2 regions of the Paenibacillus durus genome follow, and region 2 is predicted to be linked to the other one. Evidence: a T-box and tRNA genes for the amino acid it is inferred to sense, from the RefSeq annotation. Region 2 holds a T-box; the other holds one or more tRNA genes.
What was found. A T-box is a leader RNA that pairs with one kind of tRNA and senses whether it is charged. The one in region 2 lies ahead of PDUR_RS20185 (arginine--tRNA ligase), so its partner is inferred to be a tRNA-Arg.

Region 1: it has a tRNA-Arg gene. The T-box ahead of PDUR_RS20185 (arginine--tRNA ligase) is inferred to sense a tRNA for this amino acid. The anticodon was not compared.

What each region holds. Positions count from the first base shown of each region.
Region 1 covers NZ_CP009288.1:173,210-181,594, reverse strand. Annotated here, with positions in the region: gene gap (type I glyceraldehyde-3-phosphate dehydrogenase) at 123-1,133, opposite strand; gene PDUR_RS00890 (sugar-binding transcriptional regulator) at 1,225-2,301, opposite strand; tRNA gene PDUR_RS00885 (tRNA-Arg) at 2,563-2,637, shown strand; gene clpP (ATP-dependent Clp endopeptidase proteolytic subunit ClpP) at 2,853-3,449, shown strand; gene PDUR_RS00875 (GDSL-type esterase/lipase family protein) at 3,523-4,167, opposite strand; gene PDUR_RS00870 (DUF3298 and DUF4163 domain-containing protein) at 4,263-5,348, opposite strand; gene PDUR_RS00865 (SIMPL domain-containing protein) at 5,505-6,260, opposite strand; gene PDUR_RS00860 (HPr family phosphocarrier protein) at 6,410-6,679, opposite strand; gene whiA (DNA-binding protein WhiA) at 6,776-7,705, opposite strand; gene PDUR_RS00850 (gluconeogenesis factor YvcK family protein) at 7,711-8,385, opposite strand, start outside.
Region 2 covers NZ_CP009288.1:4,640,042-4,648,426, forward strand. Annotated here, with positions in the region: gene pstA (phosphate ABC transporter permease PstA) at 1-102, opposite strand, end outside; gene pstC (phosphate ABC transporter permease subunit PstC) at 102-1,046, opposite strand; gene PDUR_RS20160 (phosphate ABC transporter substrate-binding protein) at 1,128-1,985, opposite strand; gene PDUR_RS20165 (TolB family protein) at 2,044-3,477, opposite strand; gene PDUR_RS20170 (ABC transporter ATP-binding protein) at 3,727-4,458, shown strand; gene PDUR_RS20175 (ABC transporter permease) at 4,455-5,504, shown strand; gene PDUR_RS20180 (TetR/AcrR family transcriptional regulator) at 5,563-6,264, shown strand; gene PDUR_RS29545 (YjcZ family sporulation protein) at 6,399-6,500, opposite strand; T-box leader at 6,645-6,863, shown strand; gene PDUR_RS20185 (arginine--tRNA ligase) at 6,907-8,385, shown strand, end outside.

The sequences.
Region 1 (8,385 bases), 1.6 Mb from region 2:
CCGAAAAGGCTTATATCATAGGAATTGTTAATAGCTGCGATCGTCTAATATTTCGGAAAAGAGCGGAAACAATAAACTGCTGTTTCCGCTCTATGGATGATGCTATATAAAATCCCGAATTATTATTTAGCCAGTTTTGCGAAGTGTTCGAGCGTACGAACGAGTTGAGCAGTGTAGGACATTTCATTGTCGTACCAAGCAACAGTCTTAACGAGCTGCTTGTCGCCAACAGTAAGTACTTTGGTCAGTGTAGCGTCGAACAGGGATCCGAAAGTCAGACCCTTGATATCGGAGGATACGATTTCGTCTTCAGTGTATCCGTAAGTATCCGGATCGGAAGCTTCTTTCATTGCCGCGTTGATTTCGTCAGCCGTTACAGTCTTGTTCAGAACAGTAACCAGCTCGGTCAGGGAACCAGTAGGAACCGGTACGCGTTGAGCAGCACCGTCGAGTTTGCCTTTCAGCTCAGGAATAACCAGACCGATCGCTTTAGCAGCGCCAGTCGTGTTAGGAACGATGTTCTCAGCAGCGGCGCGGGCGCGTCTGAAGTCGCCTTTAGCATGCGGAGCGTCCAGCGTGTTTTGGTCGCCAGTGTAAGCGTGGATTGTAGTCATCAGGCCTTCAACAATACCGAACTTGTCGTTCAGGACTTTAGCCATTGGAGCCAGGCAGTTCGTTGTGCAGGAAGCGCCGGAAATAACAGTTTCGGAGCCGTCGAGAATGTCATGGTTAACGTTGTAAACGACAGTCTTCATGTCGCCTGTAGCCGGAGCGGAGATAACGACTTTTTTCGCTCCGCCTTTCAGGTGAAGCTCAGCTTTTTCTTTGGAAGTGAAGAAGCCTGTGCACTCCAGAACGATATCTACGCCCAGGTCTCCCCAAGGCAGTTCTTCAGGGTTGCGGTTAGCCAGAACTTTAACTTCCTTGCCGTTCACTTTGAAGAATCCGTCGTGAACTTCAACGTCGCCTTGGAATTTGCCTTGCGATGTATCATATTTCAACAAGTGCGCCAGCATCTTGGCATCGGTAAGGTCATTGATCGCTACAACTTCGATTCCTTCCACGTCTTGAATACGGCGGAATGCGAGGCGGCCAATACGTCCAAATCCGTTAATACCTACTTTTACAGTCATTGAATAGTTCCTCCTAAAATTCGTTTTTATTTATTCAAGACAAACCATGGGGTTTGTCAAGACAACACTGTAAGTATGAAGCATAATCATGCTAGTGCCCGTCATAATGAGAAGATTGCTTGGCTGAGGCGTTCTGTTCGTCTATTTGCTTGACGATCTCAACCGCAGCGGCTTCATCTATGACAAGTATGTCCTCCTGGCCGAACCGCAGCACAGCGTGAATGGCCTTCGCCTTCCGCTTGCCTCCGGCTATGCCGATTACAATTTCCGTCCGCACGATATCCTCGAGGCGCAGCCCCATCGTAAGCATGGAATGCACCACTTCGCCCTGCTCGTTAAAGTAGTGGCCGAAGGATTCGGCAACAGCGCCCGCGTCCTTGATCTTGGACACAGTCCCCTCGTCGAGCATCCGGCGGCGGGTCATTTCCATGGCATCTCCGATACCATGCACGATAATTCGAGAACGGCGGATAATCTGTACGATCTCCGAAATGTTCGGTTCATGGGCCAAAGATTGATAGGCTTCCTCGCTGAGCAAATCCGGCACATGCAGCAGCCTATAGTGAGCTCCAATCCGCTTTGCCATCGTCGAAGCAATCGTATTAGCCTGAAACTCAACGCTTTCTCCAAGGCCCCCGCGAGCAGGCACAATCAAGGCATCGCGGTAGGACGCAGATAGAGGAGCGGTCATCTGCTCCGCTAATTCATACAGCGTCGAGCCGCCGGTGACGGCAACCGTATCATCTGCACTAAGTACGCTGAGAAGCGCTTTCGCTCCAGCCCTCCCAAGCTCTCTCTTGGCAAATGTCGAGGCTTCGCAATCGCCCGGAACCACGATGACTTTCTTTAAACCGTAGCTCGAACGGATTTCCTCTTCCAGGTCATCCAAGCCAAACAGGCTCTTGGCCACAGGCTCCAGCAAGTCAAGCAGTTTCCGTCCGGCATCGCTGATGCGCATGCCAACACTCTCGATCTCGATGAGCCCCTGCGATTTCAGTAGGTCCGTTTCCGCGCGCAGCACCCGTTCGGTCATATCAAGTGAAGCGGCGAGCGTTCTGCGGCCGATAATATCGGATAACAGGATCTGGTGAAGAATCGTATATCGTCGTTTGAGGGTTTCCATGAGATCAGGCAGAAGCTGCTTTTGGATTTCTAATAAGTCACGCATGCTTTCACTCCTGCAACTTCGTCTTTCTCTTCTAACCCCTTCTCTATGGTCTTAAAACGTCCCGGGATAACTTTTTAAGTCCCACTAAGTATTTTACCCAAATATTCCTCTAAACGCAAGGGCTCCGAAAGTAGAATTCGCCCTCTCTTTTCTTCTTATACATGATCCTGTACATTTCGGAGGCCAAGAGCAGGTCCCTATAACCTATATCATGAATAAGAGTTGCATTAGCCGAAATTTTATATTATAATAATTTCTGTTGCGCCCGTGGTCCAATGGATATGACGTAGGCCTCCGAAGCCTGAGATCCAAGTTCGATTCTTGGCGGGCGCGCCACATTATTTGTTTAACCAAACCTCGATTATTTAACACAGAGCGCCATGGATTGGCGCTTTTTTTTTATGATGAGTTTGACTTTCTTTGACTTTTCGTTTGACTTTCTTTGACTTTTTGTTTGAATTTGTTTATCATGTGGGTAATACGGTAACAGTTAAGTAAAAATGCTATAACGAAATCCATTTTTGAAGTTCTAATTTAAGGAGGTTTTCCACGTGAGTTATATTCCTATGGTCGTAGAACAAAGCAGCCGAGGCGAGCGGGCTTATGACATTTATTCCCGCTTGTTGAAGGACCGCATCATTTTCCTTGGAACTGAGGTTAATGACGTGGTAGCCAATTCCATCATCGCACAAATGCTCTTCCTGGCCGCCGAGGACCCGGAAAAAGATATTTCTTTGTACATTAACAGCCCGGGCGGGTCCATCACCGCCGGCATGGCGATTTTTGATACGATGCAGTTCATCAAACCGGATGTCTCCACGATTTGCGTCGGACTTGCCGCTTCCATGGGCGCCTTCCTGCTTAACGCCGGAGCGAAGGGCAAGCGCTATGCGCTGCCGAACAGTGAAATTATGATTCATCAACCGCTGGGCGGTGCCCAAGGGCAAGCTACGGATATTGAAATTCGTGCCCGCCGCATCCTGAAAATGCGCGACAAACTGAACCGTATTTTGGCAGACCGCACCGGTCAACCGCTTGAGCGCATCGAGAAGGACACGGACCGCGACTACTTCATGAGTGCCGCGGATGCCGCTGAATACGGACTCGTTGATAAAGTTATCGAAAAACCGCAGTCTGTCAGCGTATAACCTGCCTGGTAAACCTTCACAAACACACAAACACCCCTTGCCCATGATCGTGAGCAAGGGGTGTTTTTCGTCCTTAAGTCCGGATCAGATTGCCATATCCAAGCTTGTGCAGCCGCTCGGCTATAGTACGGTAGCCTTTTCCGTTCGGATGAAGATCATCGATAGAGAGCAGTTCCCGCTCATGTCCGGCAAACGCTCCGTAAATATCGGCAAAGCCGCATACCCGGTTATTATACTGAGCCATTTGACGGTTGAACTGCCGTACCCATACCGAAGCCTCTGCCATCTGAGGATACGGATTGTATAATCCGACGATCCGGATAATGTAAGGCTTGCCCGACCCGGCCTTCGCCTTATAAATCTGCCCCATGATGCCGGCAAAATGCTGCCTGGATTCCCTCAGGGCAGTCTGGAAAATGGAAGATGGCGGATTAGAGTGTCCAGCCGCCGCTTTGGCGGCATGGATCAAATCGTTGCCGCCGATTGAAATCGTAATAATATCCGCCTCGCGAAGCGACTGGCGAAAGAGCGCGTTATACCGGACACGCTGCTCCAGTTCGGCTGTAGTCATGCCGTTGATCCCCAGATTCGTATAGGCGACAAAATTACAGAGCGAAACCTCCGACATTCGCCTATACACGGGAACAAAGCCGCTTCCGGGCATCGCTCCGAAGCCGGTCGTCAGTGAATCGCCGATCGCCGTATAGTTGTAAACCATGGCATCCCCCCCTCTCGCGCTATATAGCTCGGTCACCATTCAGCATATGAACGGCATGTGGCGCGCGCAACGGGGAAATATCCGGTATCAGAAAACTATTTCATGCCGGCGAACGGGCTGCTTCCATTCGGGAGCAGTTCTTTAAAGGCGAAGGTGAACTCCGGGAAGCCTGCGGCATATGGCGTATATTCATATAACTGGAAGAAGAGCACTACCCGGCCATCTTTAAGATAGAAATATTTCTCGGTATTCAGGCCGTTAAAGCCGCCAAAATAACCTTCATCCGCCTTGAGCTGCTTGCCGATCTTCTCATTTAGCAGCTTTTTGTAGTTCGGATTGGCTCCGAACAAATCGCCGAGCAGCAGGCGCTTACCGTCCTTAATCGAGAAAGTAAACGCCTGGCGTACCGTCATTCCGTGGGCGCCTCCGGTATAGCCGTATTGGCTCATGACCAGGCTAAGTACGCCATCCTGGTTATAGGTCACCACGTAATTCGAGTCGAATTCGTACGGACGGTCCTGTTCGCTTTTTTCGGCAATCGCCCGTCCGGCGTCGGCTGCAAAGCTCATAGCGGCCTTTTTTAGCGTATCATTGATGCTCTGCTGCGCAGACGCGCTCACAAGTCCCGAAATTTGCGGGTAATCCAGCTTGATGGCTGCTCCGTCCGTCTCCTTGGCGTATGTCTCCGTCATTACCGTCAGCGGGTTCAGCGTCCTGTTCATTACGTTCAGTCTGCCGGATGAGGCGTTAAAGTCTCCACGGTAGCCCAAATAGTCGCTGAGCAGACCGAATGGAACGTAGAGATGATTATTAAAATTGCGGCCTTCATACTCGTTGATGTAATAGCCGTTAACTGCAAGAGAAATTCCGTATTCAGAGACCATCAGCTTCGTTTGACGCAGTCCCTGCCCAATCGTATAGGTGTTTTCCGCCTTGCTGTAAACGATCGGCTTACCCAGTACACTCTTCAGAAATGTTATAGGAATCCATACTCTTCCCTCTCGGTAAATGCCTTGCTGCGGGGTAACGGTTCCGTTCAATTTCAAAGTAACTAGGGAATAATCAGCCTGTGCCTTAACCGATGCCGCCAAACCCGTTCCTCCAGGAAGAAGCGTCCCTCCCAGCAGCAGTCCCAACGCGATCATTCCGGCTCCCCATTTATGTGCAAGTTTATTCTTCATTGCATGTTACTTCCTTTCTGCTCTAAAATGATCGGCTTACATTGTTCACGATTTCCATTATATAGTTGACAATAGTTGAAGAAAAAAGAGGCCTTCTCCGCCCGCAAGCTTGCGGGTAAAAGCCTCTCTGCATTCATCTTTGAGTACGCGTCCCTGCTAGTTTAATTGATACATAACACTAAGCTGCGTCGTAATCTTTACCTCTCCTGGCTGAACCGCGGTACCGCCTGCGTTGTCGGCTACGCTGGCCATCGCTTTGACGTTCTCTTCATAACGTACTGGGCTTATGCCCCCGTCGTTCTGGCTGACCGTCAGCACCTGTCCCAGTGTTCTCTTGGCAGCTTTGGCAATCGCGGCTGCTTTCACGTCGGCGTTGGCCATCGCTTTTTCAATGACTTGCGCTTCAAAGGCCGAGGTATCCTCTACCGCAAAACGGGCATTGCCGATATTATTGGCGCCTGCTTCAGAAGCTGCGTCCAGCAGCGCTCCTACCTTGGCCAGATCGCGGTAGCCGACCCGCAGAACATGATGCGCGTTATAGCCTTTTACCTGCTGGCCCTCCTTCTCGCTATACGTGTAATTCGGCTGGACGTAGAACTCAGCGGTTTGGATGTCCTTCTCACTAATGCTCCACGTATTCTTGAGCAGGGCCGTCAATTTTTGAATTTTCGCTCCATTGGTCTTCTGGGCTTCCTGGGCGGTTGACGCCGATGTATCGACTCCGATCGACAGATAGACGATATCCGGCTTCATCGACAATTCTCCCTTTCCTACGACACTGACTGTATTTTTCTGCACCTCTTCAGCATAGGCCTTCTGGGGCTTATCCAATGAACCGCTCAGCGTCATCCCTCCTGCCATTAAGCTTCCCGCAACGAACACCGCCATGGCCGGCTTGACCCATCCCTTCATTTGCTCCATCCTCCTCTATAGGTTTTGCATGATATCAATATACCTACTAGACGGGCCGGCATGGCAAATGTTGCATCGGTACCCAAAATAAAAAAGCCCTTAAGGGCTTTTTTGGCCATACCATAAATAGGGCTGTGCTGCGGATATTGTTATTGATTCTCCAGCTCTTCCTTGCTGACAAGACTCGTCAAAGCGGTTACGGCCTGATCGGCGTCCGCGCCTTCTGCGCTGATATAAATCTCCGTGCCGGAGCTGATTGCAAGGCTCATAATCCCCATGATGCTTTTGGCGTTAACCTTTTTATCGTCTTTTTCAACGAAAATCTCTGATGAGAATTTGTTCGCTTCCTGTACGAACAGTGCTGCCGGCCGAGCATGGAGCCCCGTCTTTAACCGGACGACTACCGGGTGCTTTGTCATGAAACGCTTACCCCCTAATTAAGATGTGCCAAAAAATTTCACAGTAAATTTTATCATATTATATCATTATAACCTAAACGACACTAGAAAAAAATATCATTCGCCGCGCAGCTTCTCCGCCAGCTCGTCGATTTTGCGGAGCCGATGGTTAACGCCGGATTTACTAACGTTTCCCTTTAGCATCTCGCCGACTTCCTTCAGATTGATATCGGGATGAGCAAGCCGGACTTCCGCTACTTCCCGCAGCTTGTCTGGCAGGTTGTCGAGGCCGATTTCCTTCTCCAGAAACTTGATGTTCTCAATCTGACGTACCGCCGCGCTGATTGTTTTGTTAAGATTGGCGGTCTCGCAGTTGACGATCCGATTGACGGAGTTCCGCATATCCCGCATAATCCGAACATCTTCAAATTTGAACAGCGCCTGATGGGCGCCGATCAGACTCAGGAACTCGATAATCTTCTCGCCTTCCTTGATGTAAAGGATGAACCCCTTCTTGCGCTCGATGCAGCGGGCGTTAAGATGAAACTCCCCGGCCAGCTCAACCAGTGCTTTGCAGTGCTCCTCATACATCGAGGCGATCTCCAGATGGTAGGACGAACCTTCCGGATTGTTCACCGACCCTCCCGCCATGAAGGCGCCGCGCAGGTACGCGCGTTTGCAGCAGTTCTTATGGACAATGCTCTCGTCAATTCCGTCTGTAAACATAAAGCCTTCCGAGACGATTTTGAGATCTTTCAGAATCTCTTCAACGCCAGCGGGGATTCGGACGATATATACGTTATTTTTCTTCAAACGCATTTTTTTACGCACGAGAAGCTCCGTATGAGCGTGGTAATATTTCTTAAGCAAGGAATAAATCCGCCTTGCAATCGCGGCATTCTCCGTTGAGATGTCGAGAACAATCCTTTTGTTAGAAAGCTGCACCGATCCGTTCATCCGAATCAGCGCCGACATTTCCGCCTTCTCGCAGCAGGGCCCGCTCTCGACCATCGTCAGTTCCTTTTTGGTTAGCGCCGCAAAAGACAAGGTTCTCACCTCTTTCGTGTTATCCGATCCTGAACCAACTGATAAATATGATGGCTCAGCTTATCCGTATCATGCCGCAAATAGGTGCGGAATAACACCAGCTTGTCGGCAATCAGCTTATAGCGCTGATCTTCTATGGCTTTCGTGTCCAGTTCGACTGGGCGCGCCCCTTGTTCGGCGTATTTGCGCTGCACTTCGGGCGGAATTTCACCATTATTAACGATGACATAATCGAACAAATGCATCCCGATATGATCGTACACCGCCTGCAAATGATCGCTTACCGTATAGTCGTCGGTTTCCCCAGGCTGGGTCATCACGTTGCAGATAAACATCTTGACCGCACAGGAGGCGACAACCGCCTGCGCCAGCTTCGGCACAAGCAGATTAGGCAGAATGCTGGTATACAGGCTGCCTGGACCGAGCAGTATCGCATCAGCAGACCTGATCGCCTCCAGCGCCTCAGGCAGCGGCTCAACTTCGGGCGGCTCCAGAAAGACCCGCTTAATCTTGCCGCCTGCTTCCGGAATTTTAGATTCTCCGGTCACAATGCGGCCATCCGTCATTTCCGCATTTAGCACGACCGCTTCCCCGGCCGCCGGAAGCACCCTACCCCTTACGGCGAATACCCGACTCAGCTCGCGGACGGCTGTGACGAAATCGCCCGATATATCGGTAAG
Region 2 (8,385 bases):
AAGCAGCATAACCAAAGCTCCGAGTCCGTAAAAGCCGCAGGTCGCCAGCTTATCGCGGCGGATGGCCCAGCTTGTACGCCGAGTACGGGAAAAGCCGCTCATTACCGTTCCCTCCTTTTACGTCCCAAGAACCGGATAACCAGGATCAGCAAGAAAGAAATCAGCAGCAGTAAAAAAGCCATCATATGCAGGGCGTAGTTCCAGGTAGAGTCGAATTCCACGTTGGAGATTTGCATAACGATGTTGCTTGTCAGGACCGACGCTGGCGTAAACAGCGTCTTCGCCAGCTGCGGCGTGTTGCCGATGACCATAACGACGGCCATCGTCTCGCCGATCGCCCGCGTCATCCCAAGGATGACCGCCGCAAGAATGCCCCTGCCGGCCGCTGGCAGAACAACGCGCAAAATAACCTGAAGCCGGGTGGAGCCGAGCGCGTAGGCGGCGTCGCGGTATTTGCCCGGTACGGCGGTGATCGCATCGTCACTGATTCGGGCAATGGTAGGCAGCACCATAAGCGCCAGAACGAGCGCCGCCGCCAGCAGACCGTCTCCAAGGCTCTCGCCGCTGGCGCGCCGCAGCATCGGAAGGAGGACAGTCAGACCGAGATAACCATATACAATGGAAGGAATACCAACCAGAAGATCAAGAATCGGCCGGATAAAACGTTTCAGCCAGATGGGCGCGATTTCAGCGGTCAGCACCGCCATGCCTATCGACACCGGTACTGAAATCAGCAGCGTGAGCGCGGTAAGCGATAACGTATTGATGATAAATGCCGCAGCCCCGAACTTATCTTCTTCCGGCGTCCAATTAAATGAGAGAAAGAAATCGGCCAGAGAAATCTGCCCAAGCAGCAGCATTGCCGTCTTGCCGATAAAGACGATGACTAGCGCAAGCACGAGGCAAAGCGCCAATATGCTGAACAAAAAATAATACCGGGCAAAGGTGTTTGCAAGCAAATGCCTAAGGTGGCGTCTGCCGGTATCCCCTTTGATATGAAGGCTTCCATTTACCGCAGGGGTTGAATCGTAGGTCGGTTGTACCATGCTTGTCCTCCTGTAAAAAACCAGCCCCGCTATCGCCGGAGGCTGGCTCATATCATTTGTTCTATTGGATGCGCTAAAAAATTACTTCATTGCCGAAATCGGGATGAACTTCAGCTTTTTCAGCGAACCCTGCTGGAACTTCTTGCTTTGAACGTAATCGATAAAGGCTTTAACAGCCCCGGTCGGTTGGCCCTTAGTCATGTAGTAGCCATATGCCCAAATTTTGTAGGAACCGTTAATGACGTTTTCAGTGGTAGCTGCTACACCGTTATACTTGACGGCCTTTACATCACCGCTGACATATACCAAATCGATGTATCCGATGGCATTAGGAGTCGTCGCAACAGCCGTTTTCATATCGCCGCTGGAGCCGGTCTCTTTATAGTTCTTCTCTTTCTTCACGATATCGCCGCCCGCAAGCGCCTTGGCTTGGTAGTTGACGCGGGTACCGGAACCGAAAGCGCGGGTAATAACGACGATATCCGCGTCAGCGCCGCCAACTTGCTTCCAGTTCGTAATTTTGCCGGAGTAAATGCCTCTGAGCTGTTCAGTGGTCAGGTTGTCCACGCCGACATTTTTATTAACAATCGTAGCAAAAGGAATGACAGCGACTTTGTTCGCCACCTGTCCGCTAAATGCTTTAAAGCCAGGAACGTCCATGCTGGCATCCCAGTCGCAGGCGCCGATGTCGGCGATGCCCTTTTTAACGGCTTGAGGGCCAGTGACAGAGCCTTTGCCGGAAGCGGCTATTCTAACCTTCGGATTCATTCTTTGAAATTCCTTGGCGGCCTGCAGTGTCAGCGGCAGCAGAGCCGTTGAACCGTTGACCGTGATTTTACCCGACAGCGATCCTGCTGCGGAAGCTCCTCCCGCGAAGGATGCCGTAACTGCAAATACAGCTGCTAAGGCCGAAAACGTGATTTTTTTAAATAATTTCATGATTAATTCCCCTTCCGGCTTGAAGCCGATATAGTATAAATTCACGCTGAAAAAAATGTTATTTCGTCAGCTGCACAGCCTTGCCGTTCTCAATCTCTAACAGTTTACCGCCCGAGATCACACCCAGCTTGGCGCCGTCGCCGGAAACCGCAACTTCCGAAATGTCCTGGGTTGTCCGGAATAACTCTTTACTTGCTCCGGCGGCCGTAATGGCATAGATACGCGACGTTCCGTCGGCTGCCGTACCGGATGCGATCAATCCGCCTGCGCCTTCTTGTGCCCATACCACCTCAATATCAAGCGGAATGTCTGCGAAGGTTCCGTCAGGCTTCAGCGTCTTCAGGGTATTGGGAGCTTTGCCATCAGGGTCAGCACTTAAGTAAACCACGGTTCCGTCGGCCAGAATTTCAGGGTACAGCTTGTTGTCGCCCGAGGAGGTCAGAGCGGCCGGTTTCGCATCCTTTGCAGACAGGTCTAGCTGGTACAGCTGCTCTCCAGCCTTGCTGTAGTCGACCGTCAGGGAATCTTCGGTGCTGTCGGCATCATTTTTAGCTGTCCCCGTAATGTTGACGATATAGACCGCCTTCTTGCCGTCCGCGGAAATCTGCAGCTCGGATTTGTTCTCCACCTTATCCGCCAGCAGTTCCGTTACAGCGCCGGTATCCACAGAAATTTTCGACAGTTTCTCCTGCTTGTCTCCCTGGATAAAATAGATGGTCTTGCCGTCAGCCGACCAAGTCAGATCCGTCTTGACGCTGGTATCCGTGCCAAGCGGCTTTACCGCTCCGGACGCCAAATCGATGACAAGCAGTTGACCCGTCTCGTCGGTGAAAGCACCGAAACGGAGGTCGCCCGAAACCGAGAAATCGGCAGCTCTGCTGTCACTAGAGAACAGTCTGTAGCTGCCCGGATTAGACGCAAATTTATAAATTTCCGCCTTGTCTCCTTCACGATTTGCGAGAAGGCTTCCGTCAGCGGCCCAATGGAGTGTATCGAATTCGCCCTGCGGCCGGGCGGTGCTAAGAATTTGCAGTGGGCTGCCGAACAGTTCACCTCCAAGTCCGTATACAATCGCGCTTAGCTCAACGTACAATTTTCCGCCGTATACGGTTGGAGCCGTTGTGAAGCTCCGTTTCACGCCGTCTACCGAATAGCTCTTGGAGCCCGCTTTAAAGTTAATCGTATGTACGCTTGCTCTGTCTGTCAGCGAGAGACCTCCCGCTTCTGCTTTCAGACCTGCGCCCAGTGCGGCTGCAAGCTGGCCGACCGAATACAGCTTGTATCCTCCGGCGTCAATCGTCTTGATGGTGTGCTGAACGCTGTCCACCGTCCAAGCTGCCTTTCCTTCTTTCACTTTCGCCGCCCTGGCGGATGATTTCACGGCTGCTGATTTGCCGCTGTTTGCGCCTGCCGCAGCATACACACTTGCTTGACTGACAGTCACAAGAAGCGCCGAAGCCATCAGCACGCTTAACCACTGATTTCTTTTCAAATGGATTCACCCTTTTCATATAGGTAACTACTAATGTTATTTTCCGTCCTGGTTGTAAAATCTGTTGCCGAGAAATATTTGGTAATGATGAACTTGTCCTGATTTTTCGCGTTCTTTCTGCCGGAATAAGGAACTTTTGTCAGCGCAATATTAAGCTCGAAGAAAAGGATTTACAATTAGCGATCTCTGAACTAATATAATGAGTGAGTACTCACTCATATTGAATTGAAAATGAACGGAGTGATTCTTATGAACCAGGAAGCGCCTGTAATTACGGTATCTCATATTCGCAAAGCATTCGGCAGCAAAGTTGTCCTGGAAGACATCAGCCTTAAGGTACGCAAAGCCGAGACTTTCGGCCTGCTGGGTCCCTCAGGCTCTGGAAAGACGACCCTGGTCAGGCTGCTGACCGGAATTGATGAAGCCGACTCGGGGGAAGTGCATGTGCTGGGAGTGAAAGTCCCCAAGCTGTCCCTGCTCTCGCAAATAGGCTACATGGCCCAGTCCGACGCGCTGTACAGCGAGCTGAGCGCCAAGGATAATCTGGAGTTTTTCGCTTCACTGTACGGACTTAGGAAAGAGCGGAGAAACAAACGAATCAAGGAAGTGATGGAGATCGTTAATCTGCAGGAGCATCTCCGCAAAAAAGTAAATCAATACTCCGGGGGGATGAAGCGCCGGCTGTCGCTGGCGATCGCCCTGCTGCATGAACCGCCCCTGCTCATTCTGGACGAACCGACCGTCGGCATCGATCCGGTGCTGCGCATGTCCATCTGGAAGGAGCTCAAAGCTCTGAATGAACGGGGGACTACCATAGTGCTCACAACCCACGTGATGGATGAAGCCGAAAAATGCGACCGGCTCGGCATGATCCGCGAAGGCCGTCTGCTTGCGGAAGACACTCCGGCGAATCTGCTTCAGGCCACAGGCTCTTCATCTATTGAAGAAGCGTTTTTGTATTATGGAGGTGTGCGTTCATGAGAATCGGTGCGCTTACGCTGCGTATTTTACGGCAGTTTATTCATGATAAAAGAACGATGGCCCTGATGTTCGCCGCCCCCCTGCTCGTTCTCAGCCTGATGAGCCTGGTGTTTGGCGGGGAGACTTATAAGCCTAATATCGGACTTGCGGGCCAGGCGGCGGTTCTATCTGAGGCGTTGACGAAGCATGATGCAAAGGCAGTAAAGTATAATGCGGAGGAAGAAGGCACCCTGGCGCTGAAAAATGGAGAAATTGACGCGCTGATCTCGATGAGCGGCGGTGCTCCAAAGGTCATATTGGAAGGAAGCAATCCTACGGCTAACCGGGCGGTTATGCAGGCGCTGGAGCAGGCAGCCAGGGATCAGGGGGTATCCGGCCAAGCGCAGGCGCAGGCGGGGGCTGCCGTTCAGCCGCAGATCAGCTATTTGTACGGCTCCGCCGACATGAAGACGATCGACCGGTTCGGACCGATTATGATCGGCGTATTCGTCTTCTTTTTCGTCTTCCTGATTGCCGGGGTCTCCTTTCTGCGGGAACGGACGACGGGAACGCTCGAACGCCTGCTTGCCACACCGCTTAAACGCTGGGAAATCGTCATCGGCTATGTCTGCGGTTTCGGGATTTTCACCGTGTTTCAGGCGCTGCTTATATCCTGGTTCTCCATTCAGGTGCTGGGCATTATGATGGCCGGAAGCTTCGGCTATGTCCTGCTGATTACACTGCTGCTGTCGATGACGGCATTAACGCTCGGTACGCTGCTGTCGGCGTATGCCGGAAACGAGCTCCAGATGATTCAGTTCATCCCGCTTGTCATTGTGCCGCAAATCTTTCTAAGCGGATTATTCCCGCTGGATACCCTTCCGCTCTGGCTTCAGCGGGTCGGATATGCGACTCCGTTATACTATGGGGCCGAGGCAATGACGAACATTATGATTCGCGGCAAGGGCTGGAACGCGGTGGAGACGGATGTGTATGTGCTAATCGCCTTCTCGCTCGTGTTCATGGTGCTGAACGTGCTTGCTCTCCGCAAGCATCGTAAAATGTAACTCAAGCTCTCGTATATGGTACGATAAGCAGACAGAAAACGTCTGGAGGGTTGACATTATGGCAGAACATCTTTCTGCGGACAACAATACGGAGTCGTGGGCTCTGGAGCTGCTTGCTCTTGGCGATGAAGAAAAAATAACGCCGAAGCAAATCGCGATTTTGCAGGCGGCCGTGGATGTGTTTGCGGAAAAAGGCTATGCGGGCGCGGCGACCAGCGAAATCGCCCAGAGGGCCGGCGTAGCGGAGGGAACGATTTTTCGCTACTACAAGACCAAGAAAGATTTGCTGCTGTCCATTGTCGGGCCGACGATGAGCCGGCTGCTTGCCCCTTTTGTTATGAGAAACTTCGGGAATTTGCTGGATACGTCTTTTGACAGCTATGAGGACTTTCTGCGCGCCCTGATCCGGAACCGGCTCGATTTCGCCCGCAAGAACTTTAAGTTCCTGCAAATCTTGATTCAGGAAATTCCTTTTCATCCGAAGCTGCGAGAGCAGTTCATAGAGGATATTATCGGCAAGGTTCTTGAAAGGATTTCCGCGCAAGTCGAGCATTTTAAGCAAAAAGGGGAAATCATCGACGTTCCGGCGCCAGCAGTCATCCGCTTTTCGGTATCCGCCACCATCGGCTACATTATGACCCGTCTGCTGCTGCAGCCGAACAAGGAATGGAACGATGAGGAAGAAATTGAGCTGTTGATCCGGTTCATTATGCATGGCATCGCGGCGAACCCGGGAAATCAGGCATCCGAGCGCAAGTAACGGCAAGCCGCAGTCCATTCACCAGTGGAAAAAAGAAGCGGCGGTTCCGTAGCTGAGGTAAAAGGATAAACGCGCAGCTTTAAAAAAATCCCGTCAGGCCCTGAGGCCTGCGGGATTTTTCGTTACACAAACAATTATACCCACAGAGATTTGGTGATGATTACAAGCAGAATGAACAACACCAGAATCGCGGTTGTGGAATTACAACCAGCGCCATATCCGCCAACTTCGCTCATGAATGACTCCTCCTCTCAAGTAGAATACGTCACCAGATTATGCAGCGGCTGCCTCATTCGTTTGGGAGTTTCGGCAAGTAAATGAAATGAAAAAAACAAATTGCTTTTTCCAAAAAAACGTTTATAATTTAGAAAAAAATTCATAGGCAGTCGATGATCGGGAGAGTAATGAAGGGCCTCTGATGCCCAGCGAGCCGGGTTGGTGGGAGCCGGCGGGAAGACCCTCATGAAGCGCACCCGGGAGACGGACTTCCGAACCTCAGTAGGAAGCCCCGGCACGGGTCCGTTATCCCGCAAAGCGGCCAGACCTTCCGGTCTGGCAAGTAGAGTGGTACCGCGAGAACACAAGTCCTCGTCTCTTTTTGAGACGCGGGCTTTTTTTTATATTCAGAAGGAGGTCGTGAGGATGTTAAGCCAGCTTATTCAAAAAGAGATTGAGCAAAGCGTAAAACGTGTCATGGAACGTCTTGGTTTGGAGATTCCCGAAGAACTGTCGGTGGCTGTAGAACAGCCCGCAAACCCGGAACACGGTGATTATTCAAGCAATATTGCCATGCAGCTTGCCAGAACATTGCGTAAACCGCCGCTTGTCATTGCGCAGTTGATTCAGGAGGAATTGAAGACTACGGGTCTGGCGGAGGGTCTGCTGGAAAAGGCGGAAACGGCGGCTCCCGGCTTTCTTAATGTTTATATCTGCTGGAATACTTGGGCCCGGCGAGATTTCGCGCTGCCTCCGGCGCCGGATGAAAAAGTGGTCATCGAGCATACCTCAGTCAATCCCAACAAATCCATGCATATCGGCCATCTGCGGAATTCATGCATCGGTGACACACTTGTGCGTATGTTAAGAAGAATCAATTATACGGTTGAGGTCCATAATTATATCGACGATCTTGGCAACCAATTGGCGGATACCGTCGTCGGTCTGCTGAATGTTCCTTTGACCGGGGAGCATGTCCGCTTCGGCGATTACTGCTGGGACATTTACTCGGCAATCAACAAGGAGTATGCGGCGAATCCGGAAATGGCGGCCAAACGCGCCGAAACGCTGCATAAGCTGGAAGAAGGTACGGGGAATGTCGCCTGGCTCGGCAGTCTGGCCGCAGAACGGATTGTTCGGGAGCATATCGCGGAAATGAAGCCGTTCGGCATCGAATATGATTTGCTGGTCTGGGAAAGCAGCATTGTCAGGGAAGGGTTCTGGTCGGCGGCATTTGAGCGGCTGCGGCGGACGCCTCTTTTTTACCAGGAAACCGAGGGGAAGCTTGCAGGCTGTTGGGTGCTTAAGCAGGGAACGGAACAGGGGGAGCAGGAGTCGGAGCATATTACGGATAAGGTGCTGGTGCGCTCGAACGGGATTTTGACGTATACGGCTAAGGATATTGCTTACCATCTCTGGAAATTCGGGCTGCTGGGCAAGGATTTTACTTATACAAAGTTCGAAGAGGGCTTGTTTACAACGGTAAACGGAGGAGAACACCTGCCGCTCGGCAGGGCCGATGTCGTCATTAATGTCATTGATTCAAGGCAGGAGTATCCCCAAAATATGGTCAAAGAGGCGCTGCGGGCGCTGGGATACTCCGCTCAGGCCGATAAGCTCTATCATGCGGGTTACGGCGTTGTTTCCCTAAGTCCCGCTTCCGCTGCGGATCTTGGCATCGACATTTCGGACGGCAAAACCTCTTACGCCATGTCCGGGCGCCAAGGTATCGGCATCAAAGTCAGCGATTTGATCAACCTTGTGGAGAACAGCATTGAACAAAGCCGCAGTGATAAAGACGGATTGCCCAGCCGCACGATCGCCCTCGCCGCCATACGCTACTACCTGCTGCGTTTCAACCTCGGAACCGAGGTGGTGTTCGATCTGCGCCAGGCGACGGAAATA